2 regions of the Bacillus sp. 05T21 genome follow, and region 2 is predicted to be linked to the other one. Evidence: predicted binding sites of a transcription regulator. Region 2 holds the regulator's gene; the other holds the start of a gene.
The links. Region 2 encodes LexA, which represses DNA repair genes until DNA is damaged. Its sites were predicted from a motif close to CGAACATATGTTCG; they were not measured.

Region 1: a site for LexA is predicted at 1,996-2,009, ahead of AC1DKZ_RS25635 (Y-family DNA polymerase). Genes of this name have one in related genera too.

The regions. Positions count from the first base shown of each region.
Region 1 covers NZ_JBFTMD010000022.1:30,190-38,085, reverse strand. The annotation lists gene AC1DKZ_RS25645 (hypothetical protein) at 1-183, opposite strand, end outside; gene AC1DKZ_RS25640 (YolD-like family protein) at 348-689, opposite strand; gene AC1DKZ_RS25635 (Y-family DNA polymerase) at 686-1,951, opposite strand; gene AC1DKZ_RS25630 (hypothetical protein) at 2,066-4,141, shown strand; gene AC1DKZ_RS25625 (hypothetical protein) at 4,515-5,159, shown strand; partial or broken gene AC1DKZ_RS25620 (LexA family protein) at 5,396-5,593, opposite strand; gene AC1DKZ_RS25615 (helix-turn-helix domain-containing protein) at 5,696-6,529, opposite strand; gene AC1DKZ_RS25610 (hypothetical protein) at 7,171-7,848, opposite strand.
Region 2 covers NZ_JBFTMD010000006.1:239,711-247,606, forward strand. The annotation lists gene AC1DKZ_RS14885 (bifunctional metallophosphatase/5'-nucleotidase) at 58-1,641, shown strand; gene AC1DKZ_RS14890 (DUF896 domain-containing protein) at 1,683-1,922, opposite strand; gene AC1DKZ_RS14895 (YneB family resolvase-like protein) at 1,968-2,624, opposite strand; gene lexA (transcriptional repressor LexA) at 2,766-3,380, shown strand; gene AC1DKZ_RS14905 (DUF4097 family beta strand repeat-containing protein) at 3,484-4,287, opposite strand; gene AC1DKZ_RS14910 (DUF1700 domain-containing protein) at 4,288-4,830, opposite strand; gene AC1DKZ_RS14915 (PadR family transcriptional regulator) at 4,823-5,146, opposite strand; gene glnA (type I glutamate--ammonia ligase) at 5,440-6,774, opposite strand; gene glnR (transcriptional repressor GlnR) at 6,823-7,212, opposite strand; gene AC1DKZ_RS14930 (methionine gamma-lyase family protein) at 7,387-7,896, opposite strand, start outside.

The sequences.
Region 1 (7,896 bases), on a different contig from region 2:
ACTATCTCCTTTTATTTCTTGCCAAACTATCTTTGCTTTCTTTTTATCATCTTGCTCATGTTTAAATTTTTCTTTGTTAATGTTAGTATTCTGCCAATTAAAATATAAAGCAAGGCAAGAAAAAATCAAGCTAATCACACTAATAACGCCAGTCCAAGTCCAATTATTTAGTATGTAATCCAATAAAATAAACACCCTTTCTTTATAGTGATACCTTTTATATTGGATTTATGATTTTGCTAAGTAAACGAAACGCGTTAAAAATAGATCTAACAAATTTCACAGTATCGTCCCCCTTAAATTAAGTAAATCATACCAATTAAAGGAGAAAATTGTAAGGTTGTTTTTTATTTAGTATTAATAATATTAATAAATTTCAATGTTAGTTTATTGTAAAATGCATCCCTACAGATTATAGATTTATTTAGTGGATCTATATCAGTTACAGTCATGTAGCTAGTAAGCAGATGTCCATCTTCATAATATGTAATTAGTATTTCCTCTTCAGATAACAATGAGCACAATAACATGTTCTCAATAATTTCTTGTTCTTCCCGTGTTAATGTTGGTCGTTCCACTTTCATCTTATCTTTAACGATTTCACTAATACCAGCGAATTGCTCCGGCATCGCAGCGAATGGAGTCCATTTGACCATTCCTCTTCCTTTGGGCATATTAGCGTTGTTCATGCCTTATGTCCTCCTAACAATGTATTTCTGTATCTTGCTGTCGCACTATTTGTATACGAAATTCCTCTTAATATGCTGTTCTTACCAAATTTGGTGCGTATTTCATCCATTACTTTAGTTAATTTCATTTCCTTTTCTCGTTGTATTACATTATCGAATAGTGAGATTTGTTCTTCGCCTTCATTAATTAAGTTAGTTAAAGAAACATTGATGGATCTAATGGGTTCTCCAGTATAAAACTCATGTAAAAAATATGTACAAACATTATATATATCCATTGTTAAATTTGTTGGTCGGTTCATAGTGTGAGTTTTCCTGATACCACCAGCGTAATTTTTACTGTAACCAATGGAAAAATGAATTGTTTGAGCTAGTTTGTTTTGCTTTCGCATCCGATAACAAACTTCCTCAATATGTTCCAGGAGAATAATTGGGAATTCTTCTATGGTGTAATCGCGCATAAGTATTTGGCTTTTACCAATAGAAGTAGTTGCTGGAACGTATTTTTCTGATATGCGGCTAAAATCAATGCCGTTGCTATGTAAGTGTAATTCTTCTCCAATTACACCGAAATTTTGTTTTAAATATTTGAGGGGGTATTGCGCCAAGTCTCCGATTGAATGAATTCCTTTTCGGTTTAACTTCGCTTCTGTTTTACCCGAAATTCCCCAAAATTTACTGAGTGGTCGTATTGGCCATAATTTTATGGGTACATCTTCGTACTTCCAGTATGCTATGCAATCTTCTGTTTTCTTTGCCTCCACATCTAAAGCTACTTTGCTCATTAAAGGATTAGGACCAATTCCTATCGTGCATTCGATTCGTGTCTTCGCATATATTTCACGTTTGAATTTCAATGCGAACTCATACGGATCGTTAGCAAACAAATGAATACTATCCGTAATATCCATGAAGAACTCATCGATGGAATATTGGTGGAAGTCTTCAACAGGCACGTATTGTAGAGCTAATTTTGTGATGAAATTGGAGCATTTTATATAGGTGCTCATAATTGGATTTACCACAAGAATGTCTTTTCTACGAGGAATCTCGTATAGCCTTGCCATCTTCTTTACACCTAACGCTTTTAATGGTGGAGTTGCAGCCGAAACAATTGAACCACTCCTGTTCACATCACCAACTACAGCTAATTTCGTGTGAAGTGGATCTAAGCCCATTTTGATACAGCTGACTGAAGCATAAAAGCTACGAAGATCTACACATAAAACAATTCGATTTGGCAATATTGAATAGTCATACACCGTTATTCTCCCTTAAATAACGGAACGCTTGTTCTTATTATATACGAATTTATGTTCTTTTATGAAGAGGTTTTTGTAAAAAAAATAAAAAGAGGATAAAGTGGAGGTTTTTTTATGAAAAGAACCTATAAAGAAATTCACCTAATTATTAAATATGAAAGACTTACTATCAAACATTTGCTATTATTTGTATATAGAATTAAAGGAGTGAACACTTTGACGGATGACAATTTAACGGAGGAAAATACTAATATATATCGTGAATTAGAAGATGTTGTTTCGGCTTTGAAAAAGGCTAAAGAAGATAATATAAATGTAAACTTATTAATTGGAGCTGGATGTTCTGTAACAGCAAATATTCCTGCAGCACAAGGTATGGTTGATGCTATAAAAAAAGAATTCCCTGGGGAATTCAAACGTGCAGAAGAAAAAAACTATCCTAATTGTATGTCTAAACTTACACCTTCCGAACGTAGAAATTTAATCTCCCGAATTGTAAAAGATGCAAAAATTAACTGGACACATATAGCTATTGCGCAACTATTGAAACATGGATATATAAATCGTATTTTAACACTTAATTTTGATAATTTGGTTCAACGTGCTTGTTCCTTAGTCAATGAGTTTCCAGCTATCTATGATATGACTACTTCTTCCGAATTTAGAACAGATTTACTATTTGATAAATCTGTAATCCATTTACACGGACAGCATACAGGGTTTATTTTATGTAATACAGGAGAAGAAGTAGAGGCACAATCTAAAGTCTTACAGCCTATTTTTGATCAACTTGATCAGAAGAGTTTATGGATTGTTATTGGATATAGTGGTAATAACGATCCCATTTTTAGGTTGTTAGCAAAAAAGAAAATTTTTGAGCATCGTCTCTTCTGGATTGGCTATGAAAATAATCCTCCTTCTACAATGTTAAAATCAGATCTTCTCTCTGATGACAAATATGCATTCTTTGTAGAAGGATATAATTCTGATGATTTTTTTGTACTTGTTTCTCAACAATTAGGGTGTTTCCCACCAACTTTTATTGGAAAACCGTTTACACATTTGTCTGAAACACTTGATACACTAGCTAGATACAGGATCCCATCAGTTAATCATAAATCGGTTAGATATGGAAATGCTGATGATAATCACGCTATTCATAGCTTAACAAAAAACGTAATTCAAAAAGCCATTAGTAGTATTGAAAATAATAGAGAACTTATGACTCAACATTATACTATGGCTGGACTTTTTGATGAGGTAATAAAATTGGCAGATCAAACTCCGGATAAGGATGATTTGGAATTTGAATACCAAGTAATTAATGCCTTGCGTCAAAAAGATGAGTATCCAGCCGCAATTGAGCGTTTGAATCAGTTAGATAGTATACTTCCTAATACTTACGAAATTAAAGATAGATTAGCATCCGCTTACTTTATAAACGGATATACAAAAAAAACTACAGATTCTAAGAAAATTGATTTAGAAAGTCTAAAATCATCTATGGATATCTCAATGAGAGCATACAATGTATCACCCTCATTAGATAGTATTAAACGTTGGGAGACACGCGTGGGGGTCATGCATGCTTTTTCGTTTACATCTACTCATGATGAAGAATTATGTGCATTTTTACGTGAATCAGCAAATGTTTTTATTAAACATTTAAAATCTTTCGCATCAGATAATAGTGATAAATTGATTTCTACAGGCTTATACATGAGTGCAAAAATATATGTAGAAAAACAAGATTTTGAATACGCACAATTTATATTAGAAAGTTTACAAGATATAAATACCTTAGATACAGATTCTCAGGCGAATATAATGGCTACATGGGGATTATGGTATTTTAGAAATATAGATTGCGATTTCGATACAGCTTTAAAAAAAGGGGTACAATATTTTAAAAAAGGAATAACTTTAATAAATAAAAATCCTAATGGTGATTCGAATGATAACTTGTACATTACAATTAAACAAAAATTCCTACTGGAGCATGCTAAATTCCTATTACAACATGAACAGCCAAGAGAAGAAATAATCTCCATACTAAAAAAATGCATTGGGTTAGGTAAACTTCCTGGTCTAGATGGTGATATGCAAATAGAGGCAACTAGCATATTAGAATCTATAAACATTCAAAATACAACTCTATCACAAGTAGCTTCTACTAATTCACCAGACTAACTATAAAAATGCTTTAGATGAAAGGTAAGTGTTTTAAAAGATAAAAAACAACTGTTTACGGTATAAAAGTAGTGCTATTTTCAAGGGGGATTTTTTATTTCCTTCTTGGAAAGGGGTAGAGTCAGGAAAATGCGCATTTACAACGATAAGCATTTTGATACAAATCTTATGAGACATTATGAAGTCTAATTTATAGGTGATTTGATTATGTACCAATAGGCTTTACTCTATTGAGATTGTGAAGTTTCCTACTTAAACTAACGGGGCAGGATAGTTGAAGAAGGTAATATTATGACTAAAGTTGTACATTATAAAAGGTGTACATTTATTATTTGGCTTTTCTCACATAAATTATATCAGGAGGTATTAAAAAATGACTGAAACTAAATTACCAGAAGATATAACAGGAGGTGCCATGCGTTGTGTCAAAGTTCAAGTGTTTTATACGCAAGACGTAGACTTTGGAGATAAACGCACGATTCAGGACAGGGTTGCTGAAGATTTTAACGAAGTAAGTAATAAAATTTGGCCATTAGCTTACCCAGTTGTTGATATACAACCAATTGCAATATCTTTTCCTAATAATACTATTCCAGTTCCTTTTCCAAATTCCTTAGTACAAAACTCAAAAGATGGACTCCTTACTGTATATTATTTAGGCAATATAAATTTCCCTGTAGCTTACGCCGACTCTCGTTTCGAAGCAAAAGGGACTCTAGACAATGATGGTAAGCCAAGTCTAGGTCATTCAATTGTATTAGCCAATAAAGCTCTCTTTAATGGTTCTTATAGACGGATGTTAGGTCACGAATTGGGCCATTTTTTCTTTTTTAATCCCGAGGCAACTGATCCTAATCATGATGATGACGATCCTGATTCTCCAGATCCAAGTGATCCTTCTCATTATTTAGGACCAAATCCTAATTTAATGAATAGAGTGACCACCTCTGAAAATGTAACTAACATTCAAGCTGAAGCAGCTATCTTTAGTCCTCAAGTCGATGTAGGGTGTCGCTGAGTTCGTATCACAAATATTTAAAGCTGAAGCAGGAAATCGTTAATGTTTCCTGTTTTTAATTCTTTAAAAATCTCTCTGAATAAACATCATCATTTTCTTGAGCTAAGTCTTGTATTAAAAAAGACCAAGGATTTCTCCTTAGTCTCAAAACAAACATGGACCCCTTTTTATTCTTGGAATTCCCCAATTTTCCATGTTGTTTCCTCTTTTCTACTTGTTCAAATGTTGTTTCCTACTAAAACTTTTATTGTACGTGGTTTGGATGGATCGCGGTGAATATATCCTTTTTCTTCTAAGTGCATTAAATGCCCGTGTGCTGTGGAACAGGAAGCAAGTCCAGTCGCTTTACAGATTTCCCTAACAGTGGGTGGATATCTGTTTTCTATGACTTTTTCTTGGATGAAAGTTAATATTTGAGCTTGTCTACTTGTTAATGGCTTCGTGGTGTATACCTCGCTTTATGTATGGAATATCTAACCATATAATACCAGGGTGTTGAGAATAAATCAAACACTCGTTCGTATTTATCGAAGGTATTATGCTCCCATAAACTCTTTATCAAAGTAGAACTTGTCCATTAAGTTGTTTACAATCCCATTGAAATAAGCGAATTTACCCTTGTTCATTTTTGTGCCGGCTTTAATTTTCATAACAAATTCTTTAATAGCATTTAAGCCAATAGTAAGCTCTTGTTCGTTAGTGAATGCTTTATTACCTGTAGAGAAGTCTGTAACTTTATTGCACTGTCTTACAACCTTCCACAGCTCTTGAATCGTTTTTGACTCACTGTAAAAAGAGCTAACTAAAGAAATAAAACGTTCTGGTACCCAGTGAGCAACAAAATCAGCTTGTTCAATATTCTCTTCTGGAGTATTGCTATTCTCATTACTATTACGTTTGTTTATATCTTTTATATTTTGTTTTAAGGAAACAGGGGTTGTTTTAATGGTAGGACACTTTGTAGGACTTTTTGTATCTACCTTGTTGGACACTTCTTCCAAAATTGGTTGAATAATAATAGCATTAGAAGTTTGAAGCATATCTTTTGTACGCTTCATTGCTACTTGTTTAATCATCTCTAGATCCACAAGTTTCTTCATTAAACGTTGTACAGTTTTATATGAAACTTCCATCTTTGCAGCAATTCTATTTTTGCAAAGGAAACTAACACCTACATATTTACAGCTGTGGCGCTTTAAAATTTCAAGTAATGCAATTAGTTTAGATTGTACGTCAGTACGTTTAATAGACATACGGATAGTGTCTCTGTATGTACGTACAGTTTTATTTAGTTCTTCTACTTCCTTAAATGTAGAAAGATTGTGGAAGGATTCTTTAGTTGCGATAACATCGATACGTTTCTTTTCCATCATTAATTAGCCCCTTTGTATAAACAAAAAAGCAACAGAATGCCATGTGTAAGCAAACTGTTGCTAAGGAGCCCTTACGTACTGTAAAATAGTCCGTAAGAGTACAGCAAGTGTTTGCCTATCTAGAGTAGGCGGACGGTATATAGAGTGTTGGTAGCACCTTATATACACGCTGTGCTCTTTTGTTTTAGATTTAAAAATGCCCGATAATTACCCGGAAAATGCCCGATTTTATACAGTGCATTTTGGGTTATTTTGATTTATCGAATATACAAAAGGCTGACAAAGTAATGTTTCACAATGAATTTGATTTGAATTAATATCCTGAAATTTGTTCCGCACACAAGTTCAACAATGGGAACGGTAATAACTATTTATCAAGGTGATTGTAATATAAGATTTATTGCAGAAATGTATGTTAAATGAATTGTTTTTAAAATAAAAATCGATCTAATACAGTTTAATTAAAAGGATATTATTTGCTCACATTTTGCTCACAAATAATATAAAAACACGTGAAAAAATATGAAATTCCCTATTGAAATAGAATATAATATAACAAATGAAAAAGTGTCACAAATGCTTGTATAACAGGCATTTGTGACACTTTTATAGGTTTATTTAACACAAAATGAATAAGATTAAAACTGCTCATTCTTCTCCCAAGATTCTACAATATAATGAGCAATCGTTGGGTTGAATCCTTTACCAACTAAGAACATAATCGCAGCAACTTCTGTTAAAGCATGTTTGTGTGATGTATGTTTCGCTTCATTCAAGCCGTAATCTACCCAAGGTTTTACGAAATCAAGTACAGGTTTCTTTAAAGGTAAAAACTGTGTACCGACAACTTGTTGGATTTGTTGTTGCGTTGGTTCTGTAATAGGTCCAGGTGGTAAAATTTGTGGTTGTGTAATATCTAAAGTCGGCCCAGGTGGTAATATTTGTGGTTGCGTCGGATCAATTGTTGGTGGTTTAGGTGGTGAGACACGTGCGTCATAGTTTGGGTGATACATTTGTTGTTGGTATGGATTTTGTTGATATTGTGGTTGCGTCTCGTATGGAGTACCTTGAAATTGAGGTTCTTGGCTAGGTTGTGCTACGTATGGATTTTGAGGATATTCATAATTTGGACGTGTGTCATAAGGGTTTTGAGGATATTCAGTTTCTTGATTTTGCGGTGTTGCGTATGGATTTTGTTCGTATTGTGGCTCTTGATGTTGTGTCTCTTGCTCCTCATATTGTTCAGCATATCTTTGTTCCTGATGTTGAGGATAAAGAGGCTGTTGTGGGTAAGGCGGTTGGTTATTATAGAACATTTTTATTCCTCCTTCATAATGATGCCTACCACCTAGTGTATGGGCGGA
Region 2 (7,896 bases):
CTTTTCATATATTTGATATGATTAATTGAAAGATAACTATAGAAAAGGTGAATGGTGTTGAATCAAAATCAAATTGTAACTTTAAATATTTTATTAACAAGCGATGTACATGGTACTGTGTATCCAATTCACTACCAAGATAACTCCAAAGCAGAAATTGGTTTAGCTAAAATTTCTACTCTCATAAAAAAAGAACGTTCTCAAAATGCAAACGTTCTTCTGATTGATAACGGGGACTTCATTCAAGGAACACCATTTACTTATCATTACGCTACATACGAAAAAGATATGGAAAACCCAATGTCCTTATTAGCCAACTACTTAGAGTATGACATTGCAATTATCGGAAATCATGAATTTAATTATGGAATGGATATATTAAATAATGCTGTGGCTACTGCAAATTCCCCTTATCTATCAGCAAACATTTTAGATAAAAACAGAAAAGAACCTTATTTCGGGAAACCATATATAATAAAACATATTGAATCAAATATAAAAATTGCTATTTTAGGGGTGACAACGCATTACATCCCCCATTGGGAACAAGCACATCATATTAAAGATTTACAATTTGAAGATGCATTTGAAACAACAAAAAAATGGGTTTCTTACATCCGTAAACATGAAAAACCAGATTTACTAGTCGTAGCCTATCACGGGGGATTTGAACGTGATTTACAAACCGGAGTACCGACTGAAGTTTTAACAGGTGAAAACCAAGGATATGCAATGTGCCATGAAATTGAAGGCATAGATATTTTACTAACAGGCCACCAACACCGAGAAATCGCTCACACCGTGATTAATGGTGTAACAATTTTACAGACCGGATGCAATGGACACTCAGTTGGAAAAGTAACAGTAACATTCGAAAAAGCAGAACAAAAATGGGTGAAAAAAGAGAGTTATTCAGAGTTATTGCCCGTACAAGGAATTGCGGCAGACCAAGATGTTCTTTCCTTGGTTGCCAATTATGAAGAGAAAACACAAAATTGGCTTGATAAACCTATTGGAATAATTTATGGGGATATGCAAATTTCCGATGCTATGCAAACACGTTTGCAAGACCATCCTTTTATTGAATTCATAAATAAAATACAGATGGATATAGCTAATGTTTCAATTTCTTGTACAAGTTTGTTTCATAATACATCTCCTGGTTTCCCGAAACATGTAACAATGCGTGACATCGTTTCTAATTATATTTATCCAAATACATTAAAAGTAATTAGAATAACCGGAGCGGATATAAAAGATGCTCTCGAACTCTCTGCTTCTTATTTCACATTAAAAGCAGATGGAACCATCATCGTAAACCCTGCCTATATAGAGCCAAAACCACAACACTTTAATTACGATATGTGGGAAGGGATTTCGTATGTATTAAACATTTCAAAACCAATTGGAGAGAGAGTAGAGTCTTTGCAGTATAAAGGCGCTCCTCTTAATATGAATGAAGAATATGACGTTGTTATGAATAATTATCGTGCAAGCGGTGGCGGGAACTTCTTTATGTTTCAAAATAAACCAGTAGTAAAAGACATACCAACAGATATGTCTGAACTTATCGCTAACTATATATTGAAGCATAAAAGGATAGAAGCAACGAAAAATGAAAACTGGAAAGTTATTAAATAACAATTTTAACAAATAAAAAAAAGATGGGCTATGCCCATCTTTTAATTTAATTTTGCATTATCCTGCTTTTTTAAAGCTTTTAATTCCGCCGGTGTAACGTCCGTTCCTTCTTCGTTAACGACTTTAATTCCTTTTAATTCGTTTAACATATTTTGACGAAATCCTTTTAAATATTGTTCACGAAGCGATTGGCGCTCACGTTGTTCTTCTTCAGTTAAGCCTTCAGCTTTTGCTTTTTTCGCTAAGAAGTTAATGCGTTCAATGAGTTCTTGACTTGGCATCTCGAATCCCCCTTCTACTCAAAACTGATTATTATCATACAATAGTTATTCCTCTTTATCAAGCAATTGCTTTGTATATTCTACATACCTTCGATGTACAGTTGCTTTTGAAACATCATGACCAAAACCACGAAGTGTTGCTGCAATTTCTTCAAAAGTTAATTCATTCCGGCGCAAACGTACAATTTCCTCAATTGGCACTTCTTTTTTCTCACGTCCTACGCTTAAATGACGATTTTTCAAATTATTTTCTGGACGAAATCCTTTCTCCACTGCTCTTTGCATGCCACGTTTAATTTTTAAATTGTGGATCTTTCTTTGATACTCTTCAACGATCCCAATTATATTTAGCACCATCGAATCAGAATCTGAAAGCTGTAATTCACCACTATGCGTGTGCGTATAAACTTTTATCCCCTCTTTATGTAAACAATGCATTAATGCAATCTTTGCATTTCCTCTACCAAGACGCGTTTCATCTTGTATAAGTAGTACATCAACTTGTTCATCTCGAATTGTATCTAGCACTTCTAATATGCCATCACGTTCAATTGTATAACCGCTAGCCTGCTCCTCAATTACCTTTGTAACATCCATTTGATAGCGCTCAGCTAAATGCAATAATTCATCTTTTTGACGCAATAATGATGTTTCCTGTTCTTCTTTTGTTGTGCTCACACGTGCATAAATAATTGCATTCATTTTGAACCCTTCTTTCTCACTATATTTTCCTTATAGTGTATCATAAATTTGCCTTTCGTTCGAACTTATGTTTGTAGAATGTTTTTTCGCATGTTATACTTAATAATAAGAAAAATGAAAGAAAACGAGGTGTTAGAAAACATGGAAAAGTTAACGAAACGCCAGCAAGACATTCTCGACTTTATTAAGCTAAAAGTACAAGAAAAAGGATATCCGCCTTCCGTACGTGAAATCGGTCAAGCAGTCGGCCTTGCTTCTAGTTCTACAGTGCACGGACATTTATCACGACTAGAGGAAAAGGGATATATTCGACGCGATCCAACAAAACCACGCGCAATTGAAATTTTAGGTGACAACCGAACGGAAACACAATCTGTTATTCAAGTTCCAATCATCGGAAAAGTTACTGCCGGTTTACCGATTACAGCAGTCGAAAGTGTAGAAGATCACTTCCCACTTCCAGCTAGTATCGTTGCTGGAGCAGATCAAGTGTTTATGTTACGCATTTCTGGAGATAGCATGATTGAAGCCGGTATCTTTGATGGTGATTTAGTTGTTGTTCGCCAACAACAGTCTGCATACAACGGTGAAATTGTAGTTGCTTTAACAGAAGATAACGAAGCAACTGTTAAACGTTTCTATAAAGAAAAAGATCATTTCCGTCTACAACCGGAAAACTCTTCACTAGAACCTATTATTTTAAAACAAGTGTCAGTTATTGGAAAAGTAATTGGCGTATATCGTGATTTACATTAAAAATAATAAAAAGAAGATAATTCCCTTATTTATATAGGTAATTATCTTCTTTTTATATTTTGATAGATTTCCGTTCATTCAAAAGAATGCGTTTCATTAATTATTAACGCGTTTCAATAGTAACATCTCCAGCAGCGGTTTTACCGCTAATCTTTTTACTACCATTACCAATCGTTATATTTTTATTGTCTTCATTAAAAATTGTCACGTCTCCAGCAGCAGTTTGCCCAGTTATAACTGCATCTTGTGGTTTTTCCAATAAAGTAATATCTACATCTCCAGCAGTTGAACTTACCTCTAAATCATATTTAGAATCATGATCAATAATATCTATATCCCCACTAGCCGTTTTTGCTGTTACTTTCCCTGTTACTTTTTTAAAATTCACCTCACCAGCTTTTGTAGACCCCTCCACACTCTTTGCTGTTACATATTTCAAATCCACTTCTCCGGCGAGTGTTTCAACACTTACGCGGTCACTTTTCACATTACTTATTTCTATTTGTCCAGCGGATGAATTTACTTTTATCTCTTGATAAGAACGTTCAGGTACTAATATAGTCAATGTAGGCGTTTGAAATCCGAAATTGTAAAATGAAAAATCAAATGAAACACCTTTTTCTATTTCCCCTATGATTTTTAATGTATCACCATCTTCAGCAATACGAATCTCCTGTTTACTTACGTCTCCTTTTTGCTTTACATAAAAAGAGGAATCAGGAGATTTTTGGACAACAATATCTCCCGCATCTAACTTAACTTCTACATTTTTTAGCGTTTCGTTTTTAATTACGTCCTCTTTATCTCCTTTTTCTGCAGTTTGTACTGCTTTTTCATATGTTTGTGAAATCCCTATTACTCCAATAATGATACAAGCGATAGCTACTAATAATATCTTTTTCATCATCTACTCCCCTTTTATCATTTTGAAGTTCCAGACTACATAGCGTACACATAATCTTTTAAACCACTTCGTACTATAATAAGCTACAATACATAACAACAAACCTACTCCGACAAACGTTATACTAACGAAAAGATCCAACCATATAAAAGTGCCCATAAATACTTTTACAATAACGAAAAATAGTGTCACTACACTAGCAATCCCACCGACCCAAAAGGAAAATATAAAAGCTATAATTGCAACTAACGGGCCTAACACAATAATAAAATTAAACAAACTAAGTCCAACCGCTGCCATGACAGCTCTTGTTATATTCGAAGTCGATGGATCCTTTTTCATCTCATCAAAGCGATACAAAGCAAGCAAGTCTTTCGCAATTACTTTCGGAAAGCCAAGTCCCTTTATTATTTCTGATTCAGTTTTCCCCTCTTCCATCCCAAACTGAAAGTGCTCTTCATAATCAAATAAAATATCTTGTCGCTCTTCTTCTGGTAACTTTCTAAGATGACTTGATAATTCTTTAAGAAACCGTTCTTTACTCATCCCATTCCACCCCTTCAATAATTTCTTGAACACCTTTAGCAAAATCACGCCACTCTGTTACTAATAAAGTAAGTTGCATCTCTCCTTGCTCTGTTAGTTGATAATATTTACGGGGCGGTCCTTCCGTGGATTCTTTTAAATACGTTTGAAAATATCCCTCTTTCGTTAAACGACGTAATAACGGATATACAGAACCTTCCGATATTAAAAATTTATTAGAAATTTGCTGAACAAGTTCATATCCATAACAATCCTTACGTTTTACAAGTGCCAATACACACAGTTCTAACACACCTTTTTTAAACTGAACGTTCAAGGACAATCTCCCTTTCTCATTTTAGTACTATTCAATACACGGTACCTATTATATCCACAATATAACACTTAGTATTGTTTATTGCAAGGTACTATATTTTTCAATACTTAATTTTCGAATTAAATACATCCACACCATATTTCAACTTCCACATTTCCATTCATAGCTAGCACGCATTTTAAATAATCCACATGACTTTTTGCGGGCACCCATCCAATTCATTTCACAAGCCTTTATATTTGCCCACAAATAAAAAAAGCCCTGATACCGTAGTATCAAGGCTTTTTTCTCTCTTAGTATAGAGACATATATTGATCGCGTTCCCATTGGTGAACTTGCGTGCGGAAAATATCCCACTCAATCTCTTTCGCTTCGATGAAGTGCTCAAGTAAATGATCACCTAATGCGCCACATACGATTTCATTAGATTGTAAAGTAACTAACGCTTGCGCTAATGTTGCTGGTAAGTCAACGATACCTGCTTCTTCGCGCTCTTCTTTTGTCATTACGTAGATGTTACGATCTACTGCAGCTGGCGGAGTTAATTTGTTTTTAATTCCGTCAAGACCTGCTGCTAATAATGTAGCCATTACTAAATATGGGTTTGCAGCTGGGTCAACACTACGTACTTCTACGCGTGTACTAATACCACGAGATGCAGGGATACGCACTAATGGACTACGGTTTTGTGCAGACCATGCTACGTAACATGGAGCTTCATATCCAGGTACTAAACGCTTGTAAGAGTTTACAGTTGGGTTTGCTACCGCTGTAAATGCTGGCGCATGTTTTAAAATACCTGCGATGAAGTGACGAGCATCATCACTTAATTGTAAATCACCGTTTTGATCGAAGAATACGTTCTCACCATTTTTAAATAGTGATAAGTTACAGTGCATACCTGAACCGTTCACACCGTATAATGGTTTCGGCATAAATGTTGCGTGTAAACCATGTTTACGAGCAATCGTTCTTACAACAAGCTTGAATGTTTGAATGTCATCACATGAGCGAATTGCATTTGCATATTTAAAGTCAATTTCATGTTGACCTGGCGCAACCTCATGGTGAGATGCTTCAATTTCAAAGCCCATTTCTTCAAGTTCAAGAACGATATCACGACGGCAGTTTTCCCCTAGATCCATCGGCGCAAGGTCGAAGTATCCACCGTTATCGTTTAATTCTAATGTTGGATTTCCTTTTTCATCAACTTTAAATAGGAAGAATTCTGGCTCTGGTCCAAGATTGAAATCTGAGAATCCTAATGATTCCATTTCTTTTAACACACGCTTTAAGTTGTTACGTGGGTCGCCATCAAATGGAGTACCATCAGCATTGTAAATATCACAGATTAAACGAGCTACTTTACCTTTTTCAGCTGTCCAAGGGAAAATTACCCAAGTATCTAAATCCGGATATAAATACATATCAGATTCTTCAATACGTACGAAACCTTCAATAGAAGATCCATCAAACATCATTTTGTTATCAAGAGCTTTTGTTAATTGGCTCACTGGAATTTCTACGTTTTTAATTACCCCTAAAAGGTCCGTAAATTGCAGACGGATATACTTTACATTCTCTTCTTTCGCCAAACGGAAAATATCTTCTTTTGTGTACCTAGCCATTATAAATTCCTCCTTAGTCCCTCTAAACACCTTCAGAATCAGTTATCTTTAGTGAAAAAACCTTGAAATGTCACCTTGTCGCAATGAGGTCCGATTAAATCTACCTGTATGTTGTAGTTCATCTCGAAGAATTTTGCGAAGCTCGGATTTTGAAATTTCTTTCGTTTCTTCTTTTACTTTCACTGCTTCTGTTTGATTTTCTTTCATTTGCAATACTTGTTTAATTCCGGCCATATTTAAGCCTTGATCTAACAAATCTTTAATTTCCAACAATTTATCTACATCGTTAAATGAAAATAATCTACGATTCCCTTTTGTACGGGTTGGAAAAATAAGATTATGCTCTTCATAGTAGCGAATTTGACGTGCAGATAATTGTGTTAAATCCATTACAATACCAATTGGAAACAGCGGAGCAGAACGTCTATCTTCTTTCATTGTTTCAGTTCCTCCTTCGCCTTAACTGTTTCTCATTTTATACCATGTTATGTTTAGTGTCAATAGATGTTAGCTTTTCTTACATGATTTTTTTTGTAAATTTTTTCATTTTTTTCTAATGGCACAAATCATTACTTTCACACGAAAAAAGCTGCCGAAATCGACAGCTTTCCTTTAAGAAATTGTTAATAGTTTTTTTTCAATTAACGCATCAATCGCAGAACAAATCGCAATCTTTACATGCGAATAAGTTAACCCACCTTGCACGTAAGCAACATAAGGCGGACGAATCGGACCATCAGCCGACAGCTCAATACTTGCACCTTGAATAAACGTCCCCGCAGCCATAATTACATCATCTTCATAACCCGGCATATAGTTTGCATATGGAGTGAAATGAGAATTAATTGGAGATGCATATTGAATCGCTTGACAGAACGCAATCATACGATCTTTATCATCAAATTGAACAGACTGAATTAAATCCGTTCTTGGTGCATTCCAAGCTGGTGATGTATTCATCCCTAACTTTTCTAAAAATGCAGCTGTAAAAATCGCACCTTTTAGCGCTTGTCCCGCTACATGCGGCGCTAAGAAGAAACCTTGATACATTTCTTGCAAACTGTATAAAGATGCCCCTGCTTCCGCACCAATCCCTGGAGATGTTAGACGATATGCACACGC